2 regions of the Pseudomonas sp. GL_091 genome follow, and region 2 is predicted to be linked to the other one. Evidence: predicted binding sites of a transcription regulator. Region 2 holds the regulator's gene; the other holds the start of a gene.

Region 1 (5,453 bases), 3.2 Mb from region 2:
TTCGTTGGTGGTCATGGCATCCACCACCTGCTCGCGCAAACCGCTGCGCGGCTGGGTCTGCATGCGCTGAACCAACTCCCCCAAAGACTTGATGCCTTGCTGTTCCATCAGTTTGTTGAGACGGCTGGAGACCAGGTACTGCTTGTTTTCACCGAGCAAAATGCCACAGGCTTTTTCCAGGAATACCCGGAACTGTTCGAAATCCAAATTACCCGTAGACAATGATGCCGCCTCTTAAATCGTGTTGACTGCCAGGGGTGCGACCCCCTAGCTGATATCTGCTGCTTTGATCCGGTCGACTACCCGGGATGCCAGGTCATCAGGACGGAACTTGGCCAGGAAGTCATCGGCACCGACCTTCTTGACCATCGCCTGATTGAATACCCCCGACAACGAAGTGTGCAGGATGATATGAAGCTTTTGCATTCGCGGGTCATTGCGGATTTCCGCCGTCAGGGTGTACCCGTCCATCTCCGGCATCTCGATGTCGGAGATCATCATCAGGAACTCCTCTTCCGGCTTCTTGCCCTCGTCGACCAGTTTGCGCAGGTAGTCCAGCGCTTGCCGACCGTCATTCAACGCCACCACTTCGACGCCGACCGTTTGCAGGCAACGCGTGACCTGCTTGCGTGCCACCGATGAGTCGTCGACCGTCAGCACACGCAACGAAAGTGCCTTGTGCTGGGTTTCGACATCCACCACACCGACGGAAATCGCTTCCGGCGTCGGTGCCACTTCCGCCAGCACCTTCTCCACGTCGATGATTTCGACCAGCTGGTTGTCGACCCGCGTCACCGCCGTCAGGTAGTGATCGCGCCCGGTGCCCTTGGGCGGCGGATGGATCTCCTCCCAGTTCATGTTGACGATGCGCTCCACCGAGCGGACCAGGAAACCCTGGGTCTTGGTGTTGTACTCCGTGATGATCACGAATGGATTGTGCTTGTCCTTCAACGCACCGGAGCCGGTCGCCATCGCCAGATCAAGGATCGGGATGGTCGCCCCCCGGATGTTCGCCACGCCGCACACGACAGGACTGGACTTGGGCATCAGCGTCAGTTTGGGGCATTGCAGCACCTCCCGAACCTTGAACACGTTGATCCCGTACAGCTGCTGGCCGTCGAGACGGAACAACAACAGCTCAAGGCGATTCTGCCCCACCAGTTGCGTGCGCTGGTTTACCGAATCCATTACACCAGCCATGCCCAGACTCCTACACCAACGCCAAGTGTTGTTGCGACGCGCCTTCATCACTAAACGGCACGACGCTTGCTTTTTTAATCGTTATGAACACAGAACCGACATTTTTCCGACGCCTGACCACACCCTGCCGAAAATTGCTCGGTGTGCTGGCGGCTGTTTGCCTGTTCAACGCTGGCAGCCCTGCCCTTGCTGACGCGGTTACCTTGCCTGACATGCTTATCGGCGTCACTCAGGGCTTTCTTGAATTCACCGTAGAAGACTATCTGGCTACCAGCCAAACGGAAGGTCGCTACGAGATCCAGGTCAACCAACTCGATCCGCGCATGCACATGCCCATGTGCGACAAGGAATTGACAGCAACGCTTGAGAGTCCCAAGCCGCTGGGACGGGTTACGGTCAAGGTTCGCTGCGAGGGCGTTTCCCCCTGGACAGTGTTCGTGCCCGCTCAAGTCCGCCTGTTTCGCGAAGTCGTGACCAGCGCCCGGCCACTGCGCCGCGCAGCCATTGTCGAGCTTGGGGACGTGGTCCTGCGCGAGCGCGATATCAGCCTCACCAGCCAGGGCTACCTGACCTCCCTCGATCAGGCGATCGGACAGCGACTGACCCGACCAATGGTCGCCGACCAGGTGATTACCCTGGTGCATATCGAACAGGCAGAAGTCATCCGCAAGGGTGATCAGGTGGTGATTACCGCCCGTAGCGGTACGCTCAGCGTGCGCATGCCGGGCGAAGCACTGTCAAACGGCAGCCTGAGCGAACAGATCCGGGTGAAAAACCTCAACTCCCAGCGAGTCATCAAGGCGCAGGTCATGGCGCCGGGGCAGGTGGAAGTGTCCATGTAAGGCGCGCTGTTCATCAGAATGTGGCGCTTGCCGCGGCTGTTCCCTAGACTGTGTTCCAGGCACGGCAAGCGCTGGCGCGCGCAAGGTTCATTGATAAATGGGCCTAAAGTTTTCCAGGGAATGGCCGAAACCATGGCAAGCGTCCAAATTCCCAGAGGTTTTTATCATGGTCATCGATTTCAGCCGTTTGAACAGCTCCTCGTCCCTTACGGGCAGTACACGTACCAGCGCCAGCAAGGAAAGTGCCGAGGCCGGCAAATCCGCACCGCTGGAGTCCGCGGCCGAACAGGCCGGTACCGTCAAAAGCGGGGAATCGGTACATCTCAGCAATGAGGCTCAACAGTTGCAGAAGGTCACTGACAAGCTGCGCGATCAGCCTGCCGTCGACAACGCCCGCGTGGCCGAGTTGAAAGCAGCGATTGCCGATGGCAGCTATAAAGTCGACAGCAACCGTGTAGCCAGCAAACTGCTCAACTTCGAAGCCCAGCGCTAGGCCACCGCCGGCGCCAGGCTTTTGGACGCTTAAAACCCAAGGCCAGCCATGCACGACACTCATCTACTGCAACTGATCACCGACGACTTTGCCCCAGCGCAACACCTGCTGGAGTTACTGCAGACCGAATCCCTCGCATTGCATGGCCGCGACATGCCATTGCTCGAGAACATCCTGGCGCAGAAACAGGCATTGGTCGTTTTGCTCGAACAGCATGGCCGCAAGCGCAGTGAAATTCTCGCCAGCCTCAACCTGCCAACCAACCGCGGCGGTCTGGAGCAATTGGCCGGCCAGTCGAGCATTGGCGAGCAGTTGTTGGCGCAAAGTGACGTGCTGACCGATCTCCTGGCCCAGTGCCAGGCCATCAACGCCAACAACGGCCAGTCGATCCTCACTCAGCAGGCCGCTACAGCCACCCAGCTGAAAATCCTCACCGGCGGTGAAACCCCGGCGCTTTACGATGCCAGCGGAACGTTCTCCAAGCTTGCCAAGCCGCGCCCGCTCAGTCAGGCATGAGCCGGTCAATGCCCCCGCTCTATCAAGACGCGCAACATACTGGCAAACTGCCAGACTGCCGTAGTCAAATTTTGTCTGGAGATTGATTAACCGTGTCCAATGCCTTAAACGTGGATGATGCTCCGCAGCCACCCAAGGTGCTCTCCACGCCCTTGGAAATCTCCAGCAACCTGCGCCAGCTGCTCGAAAGCCATGACCCGCTGATCATCACGTTCCACGAGCGCAGCCAGCGCTTCCAGAGCTATCTGGTGGACCTGGACCGTGACAGCAACATGATTGCCCTGGACGAAATGATTCCCCGAGATGGCGAGCGCTACCTGCTGGCGGGCGAACCGTTCAAGGTCGAAGGCTTCCACGAAGGCGTACGCATTGCCTGGGAAAGCAACGGCCGGTTGAACATCGACGAATCCGCTGGCAGCCGCTGCTATCGTGGCGCCCTGCCCGATGAAGTGGTGTACCACCAGCGCCGTAATGCGTTCCGCGCCGCGCTGAAACTGGCACAACTGGTCAACGTCAACCTCGACGGCGAAAAGCTCAAGGCCCCCATCAGCGGCAAGCTGCTGGATATTTCCGCTACCGGCTGCAAACTGCGCTTTGACGGCGACATCACAGGCAGCCTGCAACTGGGTCAGGTTTACGACCGCTTCAGCGCCGAACTGCCCTTTGGCAAGATGACCGCTCCGGTCGAGTTGCGTTATCTGCACTTCGAAGAAAAGATCTCCACCACCTTCGCCGGCATTCGCTTCCACAACATGAGCGGGCTGGTGCAACGTCAGGTCGAACGCTTCGTCTATCAGCTGCAACGCGAAGCACGTCGCTTCGACAAAGACGACATCTGATAGAGCGTCAACAAAAAGCGGGCAGCCCCTTGCGGTGACTGCCCGTTTTTTTGTGCCCCGGTTTTAAGGCCTGGCCTCGGTAAAGCTTGGCTCGCGCCCCGAATCTGGGTCTTCTGGCGGTTGATCGGTTTCTGATTCGGATTCAGGTTCGGCTGGCGGCTCCGGATTCACCGGGTTGCACATCTGATCCTGCACCACCTGCTCATCAACACGCGGGTCGAGGCAGGCCACCAGTGGCGAACTCGTCATATTGTCCGGCATGGCCACGTGATGCAGCGGTGCGTCGTCGACCTGATGCAGGTTGGTCACCGCTTTCGGACGAATTCGCCACACCAGCACCAACGCAAAGAAGCTGAAAAACGCATAGAGCATCTGGCTGCCGAACAGCTTCATCAGCACGCCTGCCACCAGCGGCCCGATACTCGCACCCACGCCATAGGTCACCAGCAACATTGCCGTCAGGGACACCCGGCGATCGCCTTCGACATGGTCGTTGGAGAACGCCACTGCCAATGGATACAGGCAGAACTGCACCAGCGAACAGACAAAACCGGCGATAAACAGAATCTCCAACGGCACCTGCGGCATGATCGCCAGCGGCAGTGCAGCCAGTGCCAGGCTGAAGGCGAAACTGCGGATCAACACGGCCCGGTCGTAGCGATCGGACAACCAGCCCAACGGCCACTGCACCAGCAGCCCGGCAAAAATGCAGCTACCCATGAACAAACCGACCTGCTCCGTGGACAACCCTTGCTGCGAGGCATACAGCGGTGCCAGACCGTAGAACGAACCGACGATCAGGCCTGCCCCGAGTACCGTACTCAATGACTGTGGCACTCGCTTGATAAAGAACCGTGGCTCCATCGGCGCCGGATGCAAAGGTGCCGGGTGAATGCGCCGGGTCAGGGCCACGGGTACCAGGCAAAGCGCGAAGCACAGGGCGACCAGCATCAGCAATTCAAGCCCCAGCCCTGGGTGCATGACCAGAATCAACTGCCCCAGCACCAACCCCAGGTACGAAGCGATCATGTAGCCGCTGAAGACCATGCCGCGCTGATTGGCATCGGCCTGCTCATTGAGCCAGCTCTCGATCACCATGTACTGGCACATCATGCCGAGGCCGACGATCACCCGCAAAAACAGCCAGGCCGGCAACCAGTCCACCAGGCCATGGCCGAGCACCGCCGCGCCGACGATCCCGGCACACGCCGAATAGGCCCGGATATGCCCGACCCGGGCAATCAACCGGTGACCGATCTTGCCCCCCAGCACCAGGCCGAAATAGTTGGCGGCCATCAGCGCACCGACCCACAGACTGTCGACATGGTCGGCAGCCAGGCGCAATGCCAGGTAAGTACTCAACAGGCCCGAGCCGATCAACATCATCAGCGAGGCGAAATACAGCGCTCGAAAGGATTTCCAGATTTGGCGCATCGGCGTTCCGAGCGGCTCCTTGCAGTGAGAATCGGCTATCGCTAAACGATAGCCGGATGTCGACGAGACGTCAGGCCTGGGCTGCTAAAACACGCCTTTCCCAGGGAGTAATTTCATCATGGAAACTGG
Region 2 (5,453 bases):
CGGCGGCTGGCGCGGCAGGTGCTGGCACAGAAGCAATGGCCGACTCGAGCGCATCGACAGCAAAGTTACCCTTGCCGTGCAGTTGGTCGAGCAGTGCTTCGAATTCGTCGTCAGTAATATCGGAGCTGTCGCCGGCCGCTTTCGGTGCTTCTGGCGCAGCCGGCGTAGGGACCACTGCGACAACGGCGAACTGGCCTTTACCATGCAGTTGATCGAGCAACGACTCGAACTCGGCATCGGTGATTTCGTCGCTGGCAGCGGCATTGCTGGCAGGCGCTGGAGCAGCCGCCGGGGCCTCGGCCTGCGCCTTGACGGCGTTCAGCGAGTCCAGCAGTTGTTCGAATTCATTGTCGGTGATGTCGCCCGATTCGGCTTCAGCCACAGGCGTTTGAACCACAGCAGCGACGGGCGCGGATACCACCTCGTCAGCCGATTGCGGCTCGGCCAGGCGGGCCAGCGCCGCAAGCAATTGAGGTGTCGCAGCCGTGATCGGGCGGCGTTCGCGGACTTCGCTGAACATGCTGTTCACCGCGTCCAGCGCTTCGAGAACCACGTCCATCAGTTCCGAGTCGACGCGACGTTCACCCTTGCGCAGGATGTCGAACACGTTCTCGGCGATGTGGCAGCACTCCACCAGCTCGTTGAGCTGGAGGAAGCCGGCGCCCCCTTTTACAGTGTGAAAACCGCGAAAAATTGCATTGAGCAGATCCGCATCATCCGGACGGCTTTCCAGCTCGACCAGTTGCTCGGACAGTTGCTCTAGAATCTCGCCGGCCTCAACCAGGAAATCCTGAAGGATCTCTTCATCGGCGCCGAAGCTCATTAAGGGGGTGCTCCTAACAGGTCTACCTAAAATCCAAGGCTGGATAGCAAATCGTCCACATCGTCCTGACCGGACACAACGTCTTCTCTTTTATCGGCATGAATCTGCGGACCTTCACCCTGAGAGAGATGTTTTTGTGGATCTTTTTCAGCAAGCATCGCTTCGCGGTCATGTTCGATGCCCGCAAAGCGGTCCACCTGACTGGCCATCAGCACGAGCTTGAGCAGGTTGCTTTCAACTTCGGTGACCAACTGGGTCACACGCTTGATCACCTGGCCTGTGAGGTCCTGGTAATCCTGGGCGAGCAGGATGTCGTTGAGGTTGCCCGACACCGCGCGATTGTCCGTGCCGCTGCGCGCCAGGAACCCGTCGACCCGCCGGGCCAGTTCACGAAACTCTTGCGCGCCGACTTCGCGACGCATGAAGCGCCCCCAGTCCGCGCTCAAGACCTTGGCTTCATCCGCCAGGCCATTGACCAGCGGCGTGGCACTTTCCACCAGATCCATGGTGCGGTTGGCCGCAGCCTCGGTCAGCTTGACCACATACCCCAGACGCTCGGTGGCGTCGGTGATCTGCGACACTTCTTCGGCTTGCGGCATGTGCGGGTCAATCTGGAAATTGACGATCGCGCTATGCAGTTCGCGAGTGAGCTTGCCCACTTCCTGATACAAGCCGCGGTCACGGGTCTGGTTGAGCTCATGGATCAATTGCACCGCGTCGCCGAACTTGCCTTTTTCAAGGCTCGCGACCAATTCGACGGCGTGTTTTTTCAGGGTCGACTCAAAATCGCCCAATGAAGTTTCGTTATTGCCCATAGCTCCCCCATGGCGCACTCATCAACCGATGCGTTCGAAAATCTTCTCGATTTTTTCTTTCAACGCCTGGGCCGTGAAGGGTTTGACCACATAGCCGTTAACGCCGGCCTGGGCCGCTTCGATGATCTGCTCACGCTTGGCTTCAGCGGTCACCATCAGCACCGGCAGGTGCTTGAGCTTTTCATCGGCACGCACGTGGCGCAGCAGATCGATACCGGTCATGCCAGGCATGTTCCAGTCCGTTACCAGAAAGTCGATGCTTCCGCTGTTGAGTACCGGAATGGCGGTAGTGCCATCGTCGGCCTCGACGGTGTTGGTGAACCCAAGGTCACGCAGCAGGTTCTTGATGATCCGCCGCATCGTTGAGAAGTCATCAACGATGAGGATTTTCATGTTCTTGTCCAATTCGACCTCCAAGCAGTCTTAAACGCGCCCAGCACCTGGACGCGCCATTTCAATCAATCCGGCAAAGCACTCGATGACTGTCTGGAGCACAACAGATCGCGACCGGCGCAGTTCAACACCACACCGGCCTCGTTCGCAGTGTCCCCCACACTGCCTTCAGCGCGCTCGCCACTCCCCCAAACGCCCCCGCAAACGGGCTGCGCACTGGCTGTGTAACTGGCTGACCCGAGATTCGCTGACCCCAAGGACCTCACCGATTTCCTTGAGGTTCAACTCTTCGTCGTAGTACAGCGCCAACACCAGTCGCTCACGCTCCGGCAAATTGGCAATCGCATCTGCCAGCGCAGCCTGGAAGCGTTCATCTTCCAGGTCGCGTGACGGCTCGATATGAGCACTCGCGCCATCCTCGTGCAGCCCTTCGTGTTCGCCGTCCTGCAACAGATCGTCGAAACTGAACAGCCGGCTGCCCAGGGTGTCGTTCAAAATCCCGTAGTAATCGTCGAGACTCAATTGGAGTTCGGCCGCAACTTCGTGATCTTTAGCATCACGACCGGTTTTCGCTTCAATCGAGCGAATGGCGTCGCTGACCATGCGTGTATTGCGGTGAACCGAACGTGGCGCCCAGTCCCCCTTACGCACTTCATCGAGCATGGCGCCGCGGATTCGAATGCCCGCGTACGTCTCGAAACTGGCGCCTTTGCTGGCGTCATATTTGGTCGACACTTCAAGCAGGCCGATCATCCCGGCCTGGATCAGGTCTTCGACCTGGACACTGGCCGGCAGGCGCGCCAACAAGTGGTAGGCAATGCGTTTAACCAGCGGCGCGTAACGCTCGATCAGCTCGTACTGCGCATCACGCGCCGATGTTTTGTAGAGGTTGTAACCGCTTGCCGTCATAGAACCGGTCCTGCTGTCTGCTGCACGAGGCGCTCGACGAAAAATTCCAGGTGCCCGCGCGGGTTGGCAGGCAGCGGCCAGGTATCGACCTTCTGTGCGATCGCCTTGAATGCCAGCGAGCACTTGGAACGCGGGAAGGCCTCGTAGACGGCGCGCTGCTTCTGCACCGCCTTGCGCACGCTTTCGTCGTAGGGCACCGCGCCGACGTATTGCAGGGCGACGTCGAGGAAGCGATCCGTGACCTTGGTCAACTTGGCGAACAGGTTGCGCCCTTCCTGCGGACTCTGGGCCATGTTGGCCAGGACGCGGAAGCGGTTCATGCCGTAGTCACGATTAAGCAGTTTGATCAATGCGTAGGCGTCAGTGATCGAGGTCGGCTCGTCGCACACCACCAGCAGCACTTCCTGGGCTGCGCGAACGAAACTGACTACCGAGTCACCAATGCCCGCAGCTGTGTCGATCACCAATACGTCGAGGTTGTCGCCGATATCGCTGAAGGCCTGGATCAGGCCGGCGTGTTGCGCGGGGCTCAGATGCACCATGCTCTGAGTGCCGGATGCGGCCGGAACGATACGGATACCGCCGGGTCCCTGCAGCAGTACATCGCGCAGTTCGCAGCGGCCCTCGATCACGTCGGCCAAGGTACGTTTGGGTGTCAGGCCCAGCAGAACGTCGACGTTCGCCAGTCCCAGGTCGGCGTCCAACAGCATGACGCGCCGGCCAAGCTCAGCCAGAGCCAGGGACAAGTTCACTGACACATTAGTTTTCCCGACGCCACCTTTGCCGCCGGTCACCGCGATCACCTGTACGGGATGCATGCTGCCCATGTTATTTCTTTACCTTGTCTTGCATAGACGGAGGCCACATTACTGGCTGCGCGTTCACAAACGGAACAATGCATGGCAGACCATCGATGTAGGTACAAAAACTGTTCATTACTACCTTAGCCAACCTGCTTGGTTTGGCTGTGGTAAATATCAGCGAACATGTCAGCCATGGCTTCTTCGCTGGGTTCTTCCTGCATTTGCACGCTGACGGCGCGACTGACCAACTGATGACGGCGCGGCAGATGGAGATCATCCGGAATCCGCGGGCCATCGGTCAGGTAGGCCACGGGTAACTCATGACTGATGGCCAAGCTCAGCACCTCGCCCAGACTAGCCGTTTCATCCAGTTTAGTCAGGATGCAGCCCGCGAGCCCGCAACGCTTGTAACTGTGATAAGCGGCGGTTAGAACCTGTTTCTGGCTGGTGGTTGCCAGGACCAGATAATTTTTCGAGCGGATGCCTCGACCGGCCAGGCTTTCGAGCTGCATGCGCAGGGCCGGGTCGCTGGCCTGCAGGCCGGCGGTATCGATCAGCACCACGCGCTTGCGCAGCAAGGGCTCCAGCGCCTGCACCAGGGACTGGCCCGGATCGACGTGGGTCACCGGCACGTTGAGAATGCGCCCCAGGGTCTTGAGCTGCTCCTGGGCACCAATGCGGAAGCTGTCCATGCTCACCAGCGCTATGTTCTGCGCGCCGTACTTGAGCACGTAACGGGCGGCCAGCTTGGCCAGGGTGGTGGTCTTGCCCATGCCGGCCGGGCCGACCATGGCAATCACGCCGCCTTCTTCCAGAGGCTCAATTTCCGGTGTCACGATCATGCGCGCCAGGTGCGCCAGCAACATGCGCCAGGCCTGACGAGGCTCTTCGATATCGGTGATCATCGCCAAAAGGTCGCGCGACAGCGGGCCGGACAGGCCGATGCGTTGCAGGCGACGCCAGAGGTTGGCCTGGTCCGGACGGCTGCCCTGCAGCTGATTCCAGGCCAGCGAGCCCAGCTGTACTTCCATGAGTTCGCGCAGGCTGTTGAGCTCGAAACGCATCGAGTCGAACGCGCGCGGGTCCACGCCAGTGGAGGCTGGTGCAGCGGCCGGTGCGGGGCGACGGGGTTCGGCGTAGGTTGGCTCGATCAACGGCTCGGCTGCGGTGAGCGGCAAGCCTGCGAACAACTGGCGATTGGTCGCATTGTCGCTCTCGCCGTCGCCACGCAGGCTCAATTCGGCCTGGGCGGTGACGATCCGCGACTGAGTCTTGCGCAGCTCGTCTTCGAGTTCCATGTTCGGAACCCGCGGTGCCAGCGCCGACAACTTGTAATCCAGTGCAGCCGTCAGTTCGACACCTCCTGCGATCCGGCGGTTGCCAATGATGGCGGCATCAGCGCCCAGCTCATCGCGAACCAGCTTCATGGCCTGACGCATATCGGCGGCGAAAAAACGCTTAACTTGCATAAACCACTACCTCAGCCGTTGGGCCCTACTGTCGCAACGATGGTCACTTGCTTGTTGTCAGGGATTTCCTGGTAAGCCAACACGTGCAAACCCGGGACTGCGAGCCGACCGAATCGCGAGAGCATCGCGCGAACCGGACCTGCCACCAGCAGAATCACCGGCTGACCTTGCATCTCCTGGCGCTGCGCCGCGTCGATCAACGAACGTTGCAGCTTCTCAGCCATGCTTGGCTCCAGCAGAA

The links. Region 2 encodes FliA, which starts transcription of late flagellar genes. Its sites were predicted from a motif close to CTAAAGTTTNNNNNNNNNNNGCCGNTAA; they were not measured.
Region 1: the regulator FliA is predicted to act here: its motif matches at 2,146-2,173, upstream of flgM (flagellar biosynthesis anti-sigma factor FlgM).

What each region holds. Positions count from the first base shown of each region.
Region 1 is NZ_CM174451.1:5,656,386-5,661,838, forward strand. Features, by position in the region: gene cheR (protein-glutamate O-methyltransferase CheR) at 1-222, opposite strand, end outside; gene AC3ITY_RS25685 (chemotaxis protein CheV) at 268-1,200, opposite strand; gene flgA (flagellar basal body P-ring formation chaperone FlgA) at 1,284-2,042, shown strand; gene flgM (flagellar biosynthesis anti-sigma factor FlgM) at 2,209-2,535, shown strand; gene AC3ITY_RS25700 (flagella synthesis protein FlgN) at 2,584-3,051, shown strand; gene AC3ITY_RS25705 (flagellar brake protein) at 3,144-3,890, shown strand; gene AC3ITY_RS25710 (MFS transporter) at 3,954-5,324, opposite strand; gene AC3ITY_RS25715 (glutamine synthetase family protein) at 5,395-5,453, opposite strand, start outside.
Region 2 is NZ_CM174451.1:1,708,481-1,713,933, reverse strand. Features, by position in the region: gene AC3ITY_RS07825 (chemotaxis protein CheA) at 1-823, opposite strand, end outside; gene AC3ITY_RS07820 (protein phosphatase CheZ) at 850-1,638, opposite strand; gene AC3ITY_RS07815 (chemotaxis response regulator CheY) at 1,660-2,031, opposite strand; gene fliA (RNA polymerase sigma factor FliA) at 2,200-2,940, opposite strand; gene fleN (flagellar synthesis regulator FleN) at 2,937-3,767, opposite strand; gene flhF (flagellar biosynthesis GTPase FlhF) at 3,884-5,212, opposite strand; gene flhA (flagellar biosynthesis protein FlhA) at 5,224-5,453, opposite strand, start outside.